DNA from 2 places in the Shewanella decolorationis genome. Region 1 is predicted to be linked to the other one. Evidence: predicted binding sites of a transcription regulator. Region 1 holds the regulator's gene; the other holds the start of a gene.
The links. The regulator NrdR, encoded in region 1, represses ribonucleotide reductase genes. The targets are predictions, from matches to a motif close to AAACACNANATNTNGTGTTT.
Positions count from the first base shown of each region.

Region 2: nrdA (class 1a ribonucleoside-diphosphate reductase subunit alpha) is a predicted target of NrdR. The motif match lies at 1,686-1,705, and genes of this name have one in related genera.

Region 1 is NZ_CP037898.1:4,159,191-4,164,271, forward strand. Features, by position in the region: gene ribBA (bifunctional 3,4-dihydroxy-2-butanone-4-phosphate synthase/GTP cyclohydrolase II) at 1-259, opposite strand, end outside; gene EYR25_RS18600 (riboflavin synthase) at 327-983, opposite strand; gene ribD (bifunctional diaminohydroxyphosphoribosylaminopyrimidine deaminase/5-amino-6-(5-phosphoribosylamino)uracil reductase RibD) at 991-2,136, opposite strand; gene nrdR (transcriptional regulator NrdR) at 2,224-2,673, opposite strand; gene glyA (serine hydroxymethyltransferase) at 2,870-4,123, opposite strand; gene ettA (energy-dependent translational throttle protein EttA) at 4,314-5,081, shown strand, end outside.
Region 2 is NZ_CP037898.1:3,239,442-3,244,522, forward strand. Features, by position in the region: gene nrdA (class 1a ribonucleoside-diphosphate reductase subunit alpha) at 1-1,532, opposite strand, end outside; gene EYR25_RS14500 (HAD family hydrolase) at 2,018-2,692, opposite strand; gene ubiG (bifunctional 2-polyprenyl-6-hydroxyphenol methylase/3-demethylubiquinol 3-O-methyltransferase UbiG) at 2,694-3,404, opposite strand; gene gyrA (DNA gyrase subunit A) at 3,790-5,081, shown strand, end outside.

The DNA of each region.
Region 1 (5,081 bases):
CCGTAAAGTTAGTCGAGAACTGCGCATTATTGTTAGTCACCATCAAGGGCAGGTTTAACTGCTGGCAACGGGCTTTAGTCATGGTTTGGCAGATGAGCCCACGGCCGTATTTCGCCATAAAGTTAATCGCTTCAGGCGTCACCAACTCGGCCGCCATAATCAGGTCGCCTTCGTTTTCTCTGTCTTCGTCATCCATCAAAATAACCATTTTGCCTTGACGAATATCCTCGATGATCTCTTCTATACTGTGCAGCGCCATTGTAGGACCTTTATGATTTTACTGTTGTTATGAAATTCTATACCTAAGTGAGCTAAGTGCCAGTGCCCTAACGCACAAAGCCAGCACGGGCTAACATTTCCATGGTCACCCCACCGCCTTGGGTTTCTTTAGTATCAAAGCGCATTAAACGCTCTAAATAGCGGGCGATTAAATCCACTTCAATATTCACCTTATCGCCGGCTTTCAAATCTACCAGTGTGGTTTCACCCGCCGTATGAGGCACTATGGTTAAACGAAAACGGTGTCCATCGACCTCGTTTACCGTCAGGCTCACGCCATCGATGGTGATAGAACCTTTATGGGCGATATAGCGCGCCAGCTCAGTTGGCGCCGCTAACCAAAACTCAATCGCTTGACCACGAGCAAGACGCTGCTCTACGGTGGCAATGCCATCCACATGGCCGCTCACCATATGCCCGCCAAGGCGAGTTGTCGGGGTAACGGCTTTTTCAAGATTGACCTTAGTACCCACTTTATAGTTTGCAAAACCTGTGAGACTGACAGTTTCAGCCGACACATCCGCCACATAGCCATCGGCTAATTGTTGCACCACAGTCAAACATACACCGTTGGTGGCGATACTGTCGCCTAAACGCACATCGCTTAAATCCAGTTTGCCACTGGCGACCGTTAAACGAATATCATCGCCCTTACGTTCAAGCTTTCGCAGCGTGCCAACGGCCTCAATAATCCCAGTAAACATGGCTAACTCACTTATTTGCTAGAGATGGATTGGACTCGAGCCTCAAGGTAAAACGCATATCCGCGCCCACTTTACGCTCATCGACCAGTTTGAGGGTCGGAATATCGGCCATCATTTGATAATCGGGTAATTCGAGTAGATTACGTCCTTGTGCTCCAAGGATTTTCATCGCTTGATACAGTACTAACTCATCGGCTAATCCCACGTCGATAAAAGCACCCGCTAAGGTCGCACCCGCTTCGATAAGCACCTGATTACAGCTTTTGCCTAAATAGCTTAAGAGTTCGGGTAGCGAGATTCGACCATCAATCGCCGGTAATTGAAGACAAGTCACATGGGCCGGCAACTGCGCCACAAAGGCTGGTGAGTAAGGCTCAGTTGAGACTAATAAAATCGGCGATTCAATCGCAAGCAAGGCTGCCGTAATCGGCAAGCGGCAACGACTATCTAAAATCACCCGCAGCGGCTGTAAAATTTGCGCCTCACTCAATTGCGAGCTAAGACTGCCAAGCTCTGAGTAGCGCACATTGAGCGAAGGGTCATCGGCCAGTACGGTTTCAATCCCAGTGACCAGTGCGCAGGCGCGCAAACGTAAGCGCTGCACATCGCGGCGAGCTTCGGGGCCTGTAATCCACTTAGAGACACCGTTGGATAATGCGGTTTTACCATCGAGACTCGCGGCAAGCTTTACCGTCACCCAAGGTAGACCCGACTCCATGCGCTTCATAAAACCAAGATTTAAAGCGTAAGCTTGGTCGCGATGTAAACCGACATCCACTTGAATGCCCGCATCGCGCAGCATTTGAATACCGCGACCACCGACCTGCGGATTGGGATCTTCAACCGCCACCACCACACGTTTTACACCTATGTTGATCAACGCCAAGGCGCAGGGCGGCGTACGACCATAATGGCTGCAAGGCTCTAAGGTGACATAGGCGGTCGCGCCACGGGCAAGCTCGCCAGCCATGCGCAGTGCATGCACCTCGGCGTGGGGCTCGCCGGCTTTTTGATGATGACCTTCACCGACAATCTGATTATCTTTTACGATAACGCAGCCCACACTGGGATTGGGGCGAGTGGTATAAAATCCTTTGCGAGCCAGTTGTATGGCTCGGCTCATCATCTGGTTATCGAGTTCTGACCAATTCATATAAACCCTATGAAATCTTGAGGAAGCGTGCCCGAATGCGGCGCATAACGAGGCGCTAACCTAAGCGCTAACCTAAGATAACCCATGTTACTTTTGCAGTTTCGCAATCGCCTCACCAAATTCGGAGACGTCTTCAAAGGCGCGATAAACCGAGGCAAAACGAATATAGGCAACCTTGTCTAGGCTCATTAACTGTTCCATCATCAAGTTACCTATCATCTCGGATGGCACTTCACGCTCGCCAGTCGCCCGCAGCGTTGACTTGATTTTACTTAAGGCCTGCTCGATTTCATCCATAGACACGGGGCGCTTTTCGACCGCGCGTAACATGCCTGCTTGCAGCTTTTCTTCATCGAAGGGTTGGCGCGTACCATCGCGTTTAATCACCCGTGGCATGACTAATTCGGCGCCTTCGAAGGTGGTAAATCTTTCGTGGCATTCGGTGCATTCTCGGCGACGACGCACTTGATGGCCTTCCGCCACTAATCGGGAATCGATCACTTTTGTATCTGTCGCGCTGCAAAATGGACAATGCATTGAGCCTCCTGCCGTGAATGGAATAAAGCCTATCTTGCTTAAACCGAGCAGGTTTAAGTCTAAGATTTTAGCAATAAAAATGGCCGCTTAATGCGGCCATGGGATTTTATCCTATTTATCGGCTGAGGTTAACCACCTAAGAGTGACACCCTAAGCAGTTGTGAACTCAGCCGCCATATTCAGATAAATTAACGAATTAACCGTAAACAGGGAAACGGGCGCACAGTGCCAATACTTGGCCTTTTACGCGCTCGATAACCGCCGGGTTGTGGGCATCGTCGAGGATGTCACAGATCCAACCGGTTAACTCTTTCGCTTCAGCTTCTTTAAAGCCACGGCGAGTGATCGCAGGCGTACCAATACGCACACCAGAGGTCACGAATGGAGAACGTGGATCGTTTGGCACAGAGTTTTTGTTTACTGTGATGTTTGCGCTACCTAAAGCGGCATCGGCTTCTTTACCCGTCAGGTCGCGACCAATTAAGTCCACCAGCATTAAGTGGTTGTCAGTACCGCCAGAAACGATCTTGTAACCGCGCTCTAAGAACACTTCAACCATGGCTTTAGCGTTCTTAACCACTTGTTGTTGGTAAGCTTTGAACTCTGGCTCTAAAGCTTCTTTGAAGGCGACCGCTTTACCCGCGATAACGTGCATCAAAGGACCGCCTTGACCGCCTGGGAATACCGCTGAGTTCAGCTTTTTGTATAGCTCTTCATCATCGGCAGCAGACAGAATGATACCACCACGAGGACCGGCTAAGGTCTTGTGAGTGGTTGAGGTCACAACGTGAGCGTGTGGCACTGGGTTTGGATACACACCAGCGGCGATAAGACCCGCAACGTGCGCCATGTCGACAAACAGGTAAGCACCGATTTTGTCTGCAATTTCGCGCATTCTTGCCCAGTCAACGATGCCTGAGTAAGCAGAGAAACCACCGATCATCATCTTAGGCTTATGTTCAACCGCCAGACGTTCCATTTCGTCGTAGTCGATTTTGCCTGATTCATCGATGCCGTAAGGAATGATGTTGTACAGTCTACCGGAGAAGTTTACAGGTGAACCGTGGGTCAAGTGGCCACCATGAGCGAGGTTCATACCTAAAACGGTATCGCCTGGTTTTAACAATGCCATGTAAACGGCGCTGTTTGCTTGAGAACCTGAGTGAGGTTGTACGTTTGCGTAAGTCGCACCAAACAGTTGTTTTGCACGCTCAATCGCTAAGGTTTCAACTACGTCCACATACTCACAACCACCGTAGTAACGCTTGCCTGGGTAACCTTCGGCGTACTTGTTGGTTAATTGTGAACCTTGCGCTTGCATCACGCGTGGACTGGTGTAGTTTTCAGAAGCAATCAGCTCAATATGCTCTTCTTGACGCAGAGTTTCGTTCTGAATTGCGTTGAACAGTTCCGGATCATAATCTGCGATATTCATATCTTTTTTCAGCATTGCTTACTCCAGCTGCCAATTCTTGTAGGTAGGGTTGCGCGGTATTCTACTCGTAACGAGCCGACAATCCCAGTCTCTGAAACATGAAAATCCTACAGTTTTACCTTGAACTCGCCTCAATGCCGAGTTGAGTTCGGCGCACAATCGAGTAGAATTAGCCGCATCATTAGTCACTTATAGATGCAGAAAAATGGCTCAGTTTGTTTACAGCATGCTGCGGGTGGGCAAGGTTGTTCCTCCTAAGAAGCAGATCCTTAAAGACATTTCCTTAAGCTTTTTCCCCGGCGCAAAGATCGGTGTGTTAGGTCTTAACGGTTCTGGTAAATCCACCCTACTGCGCATCATGGCCGGTATCGATACCGAAATTGAGGGTGAAGCGCGTCCAATGCCGGGCCTGAAGATTGGTTACCTGCCACAGGAACCGAAACTCGACCCAACGCAAACCGTACGTGAGGCGATTGAAGAAGCGGTTTCTGAAGCCAAAAATGCCCTCAAACGCTTAGACGAAGTCTATGCCGCTTACGCGGATCCCGATGCAGACTTCGACGCCCTTGCCAAAGAGCAAGGTGAACTCGAAGCGATCATTCAGGCGCAGGACGCCCACAATCTGGACAACATCCTCGAGCGTGCGGCGAACGCCCTTCGTCTGCCAGATTGGGATGAAAAGATTGAAGTCTTATCGGGTGGTGAGCGCCGCCGTGTGGCGATTTGCCGTCTGCTGCTGGAAAAGCCAGAGATGCTGCTACTCGACGAACCGACCAACCATTTGGACGCCGAATCAGTCGCTTGGCTCGAACACTTCCTGCAGGAATACTCGGGCACCGTGGTGGCGATTACCCACGACCGTTACTTCCTCGACAATGCTGCTGGTTGGATTTTAGAACTTGACCGTGGTGAGGGTATCCCATGGGAAGGCAACTACTCTTCATGGCTTGAGCAAAAAGATGCTCGCTTGAAG
Region 2 (5,081 bases), 920 kb from region 1:
CGACGATTCATTGAAGAAATCTGCGCCGCTTTGATTGGATAATCTTGGTAATCCAGTAGGTTATCCAGTGCTCGTACCGCTAAATCGGCTAATGGCTCAAGCTCGGCTAAGTTTTTGATCGCACCTAAGTTTAATGCTGACAGTGTACACAGCGCGATTTCACCGTTTGGATCGTCAATGTTGTTCAATGGCTTGGTCGGCAGCGCGATTTCAAGACAAAGGTTAGATTGTCTGATCGGGGCAACTTTCGAATCGAACGGACTGTGGGTGTTACAATGGTCGACGTTTTGGATGTAGATACGGCCGGTTGAAGCACGTTCTTGCATCATCAATGAGAATAGATCGACCGCTTTCAATGACTTCTTACGAATACTGCTGTCTTGCTCATATTGCAGGTACAGACGTTCGAATTCGTTTTGATCTTCGAAGAAGGCATCGTAAAGACCTGGTACGTCCGATGGGCTAAATAGGCTGATATTTTCGCCTTTGATCAGACGTTGGTACATCAGCTTATTGAGCTGCACGCCGTAGTCTAAATGACGGATACGGTTATCTTCAACGCCACGGTTGTTTTTTAGTACCAGCAGCGATTCAACTTCTAAATGCCAAATAGGATAGAAAAGGGTGGCTGCACCGCCGCGCACGCCGCCTTGCGAGCAAGACTTCACTGCGGTTTGGAAATACTTGTAGAATGGTAAGCAACCCGTGTGGAATGCTTCGCCGCCACGGATTGGGCTACCTAGTGCACGGATACGACCCGCGTTGATACCAATACCAGCGCGTTGGCTCACGTATTTCACGATAGACGATGCGGTCGCATTGATAGAATCTAAGCTGTCGCCACATTCAATCAGTACACATGAACTGAATTGACGCGTTGGCGTACGTACACCCGCCATGATTGGCGTGGGCAGCGAAATCTTAAAGGTCGATACCGCGTCGTAAAAATCTTTAACGTATTGCAGGCGCGTTTCCTTTGGATAACGGGCAAACAAACAGGCTGCCACCAGAATATAGAGGAACTGGGCGCTCTCGTAGATCTCGTGGGTCACACGGTTTTGTACCAGATACTTACCTTCGAGCTGTTTTACCGCCGCGTAAGAGAAGTTCATATCGCGCCAATGGTCGATATAGCTGTCCATGATATCGAGTTCTTCGCGGGTGTAATCCTGCAGAATATGCATATCATACTTGCCAAGCTCAACCAGTTTAGTCACATGGTCGTATAACTTTGGCGGTTCGAACTGACCAAAGGCCTTCTTACGTAAATGGAATACGGCTAAGCGCGCAGCCAGAAACTGATAATCTGGAGATTCTGGGGAAATTAAATCCGCCGCAGATTTGATGATCGTTTCGTGGATAGCTTCGGTTGGGATCCCGTCGAAAAACTGTAAATGCGTGCGAAGTTCAACTTCAGAAACAGAAACGTTGTTTAATCCCTTGGCTGCCCAAGTAATTACGCGGTGTATTTTGTCGAGATCGATTGTCTCACGTGCACCACAGCGTTTTGTGACTGTCATATTGCTATTCATTGAAGAGAGGCCTTGGTTCTGATATCTATTCAGGTGAACTCAATCACCGTACGTTTCCTTGTAAAACAATCAACCTGAAAACCCTTAATACTGCTGACTATGCAGGAGATAGTCGATTTAACGGGGAACTTCTAGTGTGTCTGATTGCTACCTATACACAAGATATGGTGTTTTAAATAATCTGAGATACAAGATAGTGAGGTTTGCCGTCATTTGCAAGTCTCAATTCAGGGGGTATCTTGTGGATATCTTGAGGATAAAGAAAAGCGTTAGTGATGACTAACCCTGAAGCTCAAATTGAGATTAGCGTGTGGCATTGGTGGCGTTTTTTCACTCAAATTTCACAGTGTGATCGATCGCTAAAATAAGCAGCGATCGGGATCGCAAGGATTGACCCTTAGCCTAAATTGCATTACCAACAAATGGGGCAGAATTTCGCCGTTAACGGTTCAGTTGCGCAATTAGCACGAGTCAATTCGTTACCGCTATTTCGCTAATGCTTGTCTTAATGCTGTATGCAAACTCGATGGCGAGTTAAATTGTGCATAGGCAGGCCATGCATCGGGCGTATCGGCTTCACCTAAGTATCCCCACAGCGCCACACCGCCGAGCATGCCCGCCGCTTGGGCCGCGAGTAAATCCCGCTCTGCATCGCCTAAATAGAGAATTTGCTGTGGCCGGCATTGTAATTGCTGTGCGCCCAATAGCATAGGTGCGGTATGGGGCTTAGGGTAACGAGTCGAATCGCCACTGATCATCACCGGCATACGCGAGCTGAGCTTAAGCTTATGTAATAGAGGTCGTGTAAAGCGAGCGGGTTTGTTCGTGATCACCCCAAATGGCACGCGGCACAACTCGAGCCAGTCGAGTAGGGGGGCGATACCATCAAACAACTGACAATGGTCGCCATTGATCCTTTGATAATGGGCGAGGAGTCCTTGCTGTACTTGAGTGCGCAGTGCGTTATCCGCGCCTGGAATCGCCGCATCGACTAAGGCAAAGCTGCCATGGGAGGCGGCGCTACGCATGTCTGCGATGGGTTTTGCCGCGATACCGACATCCGACAAACTGAGGTTAAGGGCCTGAACCAGATCCGGTGCGGTATCGGCAAGGGTACCGTCAAGGTCGAATAAGACCCCTTTAACCTCAGCTAAACTCATCTTAATCTACCTTTTGCGTCGCGATCATATAGTTAACATCGACCTTTGGGGTGTACTTAAAGATCCCCGTCAGTGGGTTATAGGTGATCCCAAGTGCATCTTTACAGAGAAGATCGGTGTTATCGACCAAGGCCATGAGTTCCGATGGCTTGATGAACTTATTATGGTCATGGGTGCCAATGGGCAGCATCTTTAATAGGTACTCGGCGCCGATAATGGTCTCGACGAAAGACTTAATGTTACGGTTGATGGTTGAGAAAAACACAAAACCGCCGGGTTTAACCATATCGCAGCAGGCTTGAATTACTGATTGCGGATCAGGCACATGCTCGAGCATCTCCATGCAGGTCACCACATCGTAGTATTCGCGGTGTTCTTCCCGATGGGCCTCTGCGGTGTTTTTGACATAATTGATGCTCACACCCGTTTCCAGTGCATGTAAACGCGCTACTTCTAATGGTTCTTCCCCCATATCGAGGCCGTCAACGATCGCGCCGATGCGCGCCATGCTTTCGGATAAAATGCCGCCGCCGCAGCCGACGTCGAGCACTTTCTTACCAAAAATCCCGCCTGCGGTTTGATCGATATAGTTAAGGCGCAGGGGATTTAATAGATGCAGCGGCTTAAACTCGCCGTTGAGATCCCACCAGGTTTCGGCCATACGTTCAAACTTTGCGATTTCCTGCGGGTCTACATTGGTATTCTGTTGCATGCTATTACCTATTACGGCTGTCATTGTGCGGCTATTATAACGACAATGGGGGATAAACACAGTATTGGCTAATCCTAAGTCTTTGTGGTTGAGTGAAATTTCAGCAATTATCATTAATTCTTAAACACTTTGTGAAGCAGAGCGGTTTTTCTGCTCAGAGATTAATCAAGTCTTGGCCTCAATTTCGCCATTAACAACGGATTTTATCGGGTTTAAAAGGGCAAATTGACAGTGTTTTCATCTATTAAGCCACATCCTTCGCAATTCACGTAGGATAGGTCTGGCGACATTAAATAACTGTGTTAGAATGCCAAATCACGTTTTTGGGCCGCTCAATGATACGGATTATACGTTGTCGGCTAATTTTCAGGGGAACGAGCAGTTTATGACTGATCTGGCATCATCTATTTCGCCAATTAATATCGAAGACGAACTAAAGAATTCGTACCTTGATTACGCCATGAGCGTCATCGTGGGACGTGCATTACCAGACGTGCGTGATGGCCTTAAGCCTGTGCATCGCCGCGTGCTGTTTGCCATGAGTGAATTGAAGAACGATTGGAACAAGCCGTACAAAAAGTCTGCCCGTGTGGTTGGTGACGTGATCGGTAAATATCACCCCCATGGTGATTCGGCGGTTTACGATACTATTGTACGTATGGCTCAGCCTTTCTCTCTGCGTTACACCTTAGTCGACGGTCAAGGAAACTTCGGTTCGGTTGACGGTGACTCCGCAGCGGCAATGCGTTATACCGAAATCCGTATGGACAAGTTAGCGCACCAGCTCCTCGCCGATCTTGAAAAAGAAACCGTTGACTATGTGCCCAACTACGATGGCACAGAACAAATTCCCGCTGTATTACCGACACGTGTCCCTAACCTGTTAATCAACGGTTCATCGGGTATTGCGGTAGGTATGGCGACAAACATTCCGCCTCACAACTTAACCGAAGTGGTCAAAGGCTGTTTAGCGCTGATCGCCGATCCTGCGCTGTCTATCGAACAGTTAATGGAACATATTCCAGGCCCTGACTTCCCAACGGCTGCGATTATCAACGGCCGTAAAGGCATTATCGATGCGTATAAGACTGGCCGCGGCCGTGCAGTGATGCGCGCACTGGCTGAAGTCGAAACCGAAGATAACGGCCGTGAACGCATTATCGTCACCGAAATTCCTTATCAGGTGAACAAGGCGAAACTCATCGAGAAAATCGCTGAGTTAGTGAAAGATAAGAAGATTGAAGGCATCAGCGGCCTGCGCGACGAGTCTGACAAAGACGGTATGCGTATCGTTATTGAAATCAAACGCGGCGAAGTGGGTGAAGTTGTCCTGAACAACCTCTATGCCCAGACACAAATGCAATGTTCTTTTGGTATCAACATGGTGGCCTTGACCAATGGTCAGCCTAAGTTGTTCAACTTAAAAGAGATGCTCGAGTGCTTTATCCTGCACCGCCGTGAAGTGGTGACTCGCCGTACCGTATTCGAACTGCGTAAAGCGCGCGAGCGCGCCCATATTCTTGAGGCATTAGCGGTCGCGCTTGCTAACATCGACCCTATTATTGCGCTGATCAAAGCGTCGCCAACCCCAGCTGATGCGAAAGTTAAACTGGTTGAGCAGGGCTGGGCACTGGGTCATGTACAGGGCATGCTTGAAAAAGCGGGTGATGATGCGGC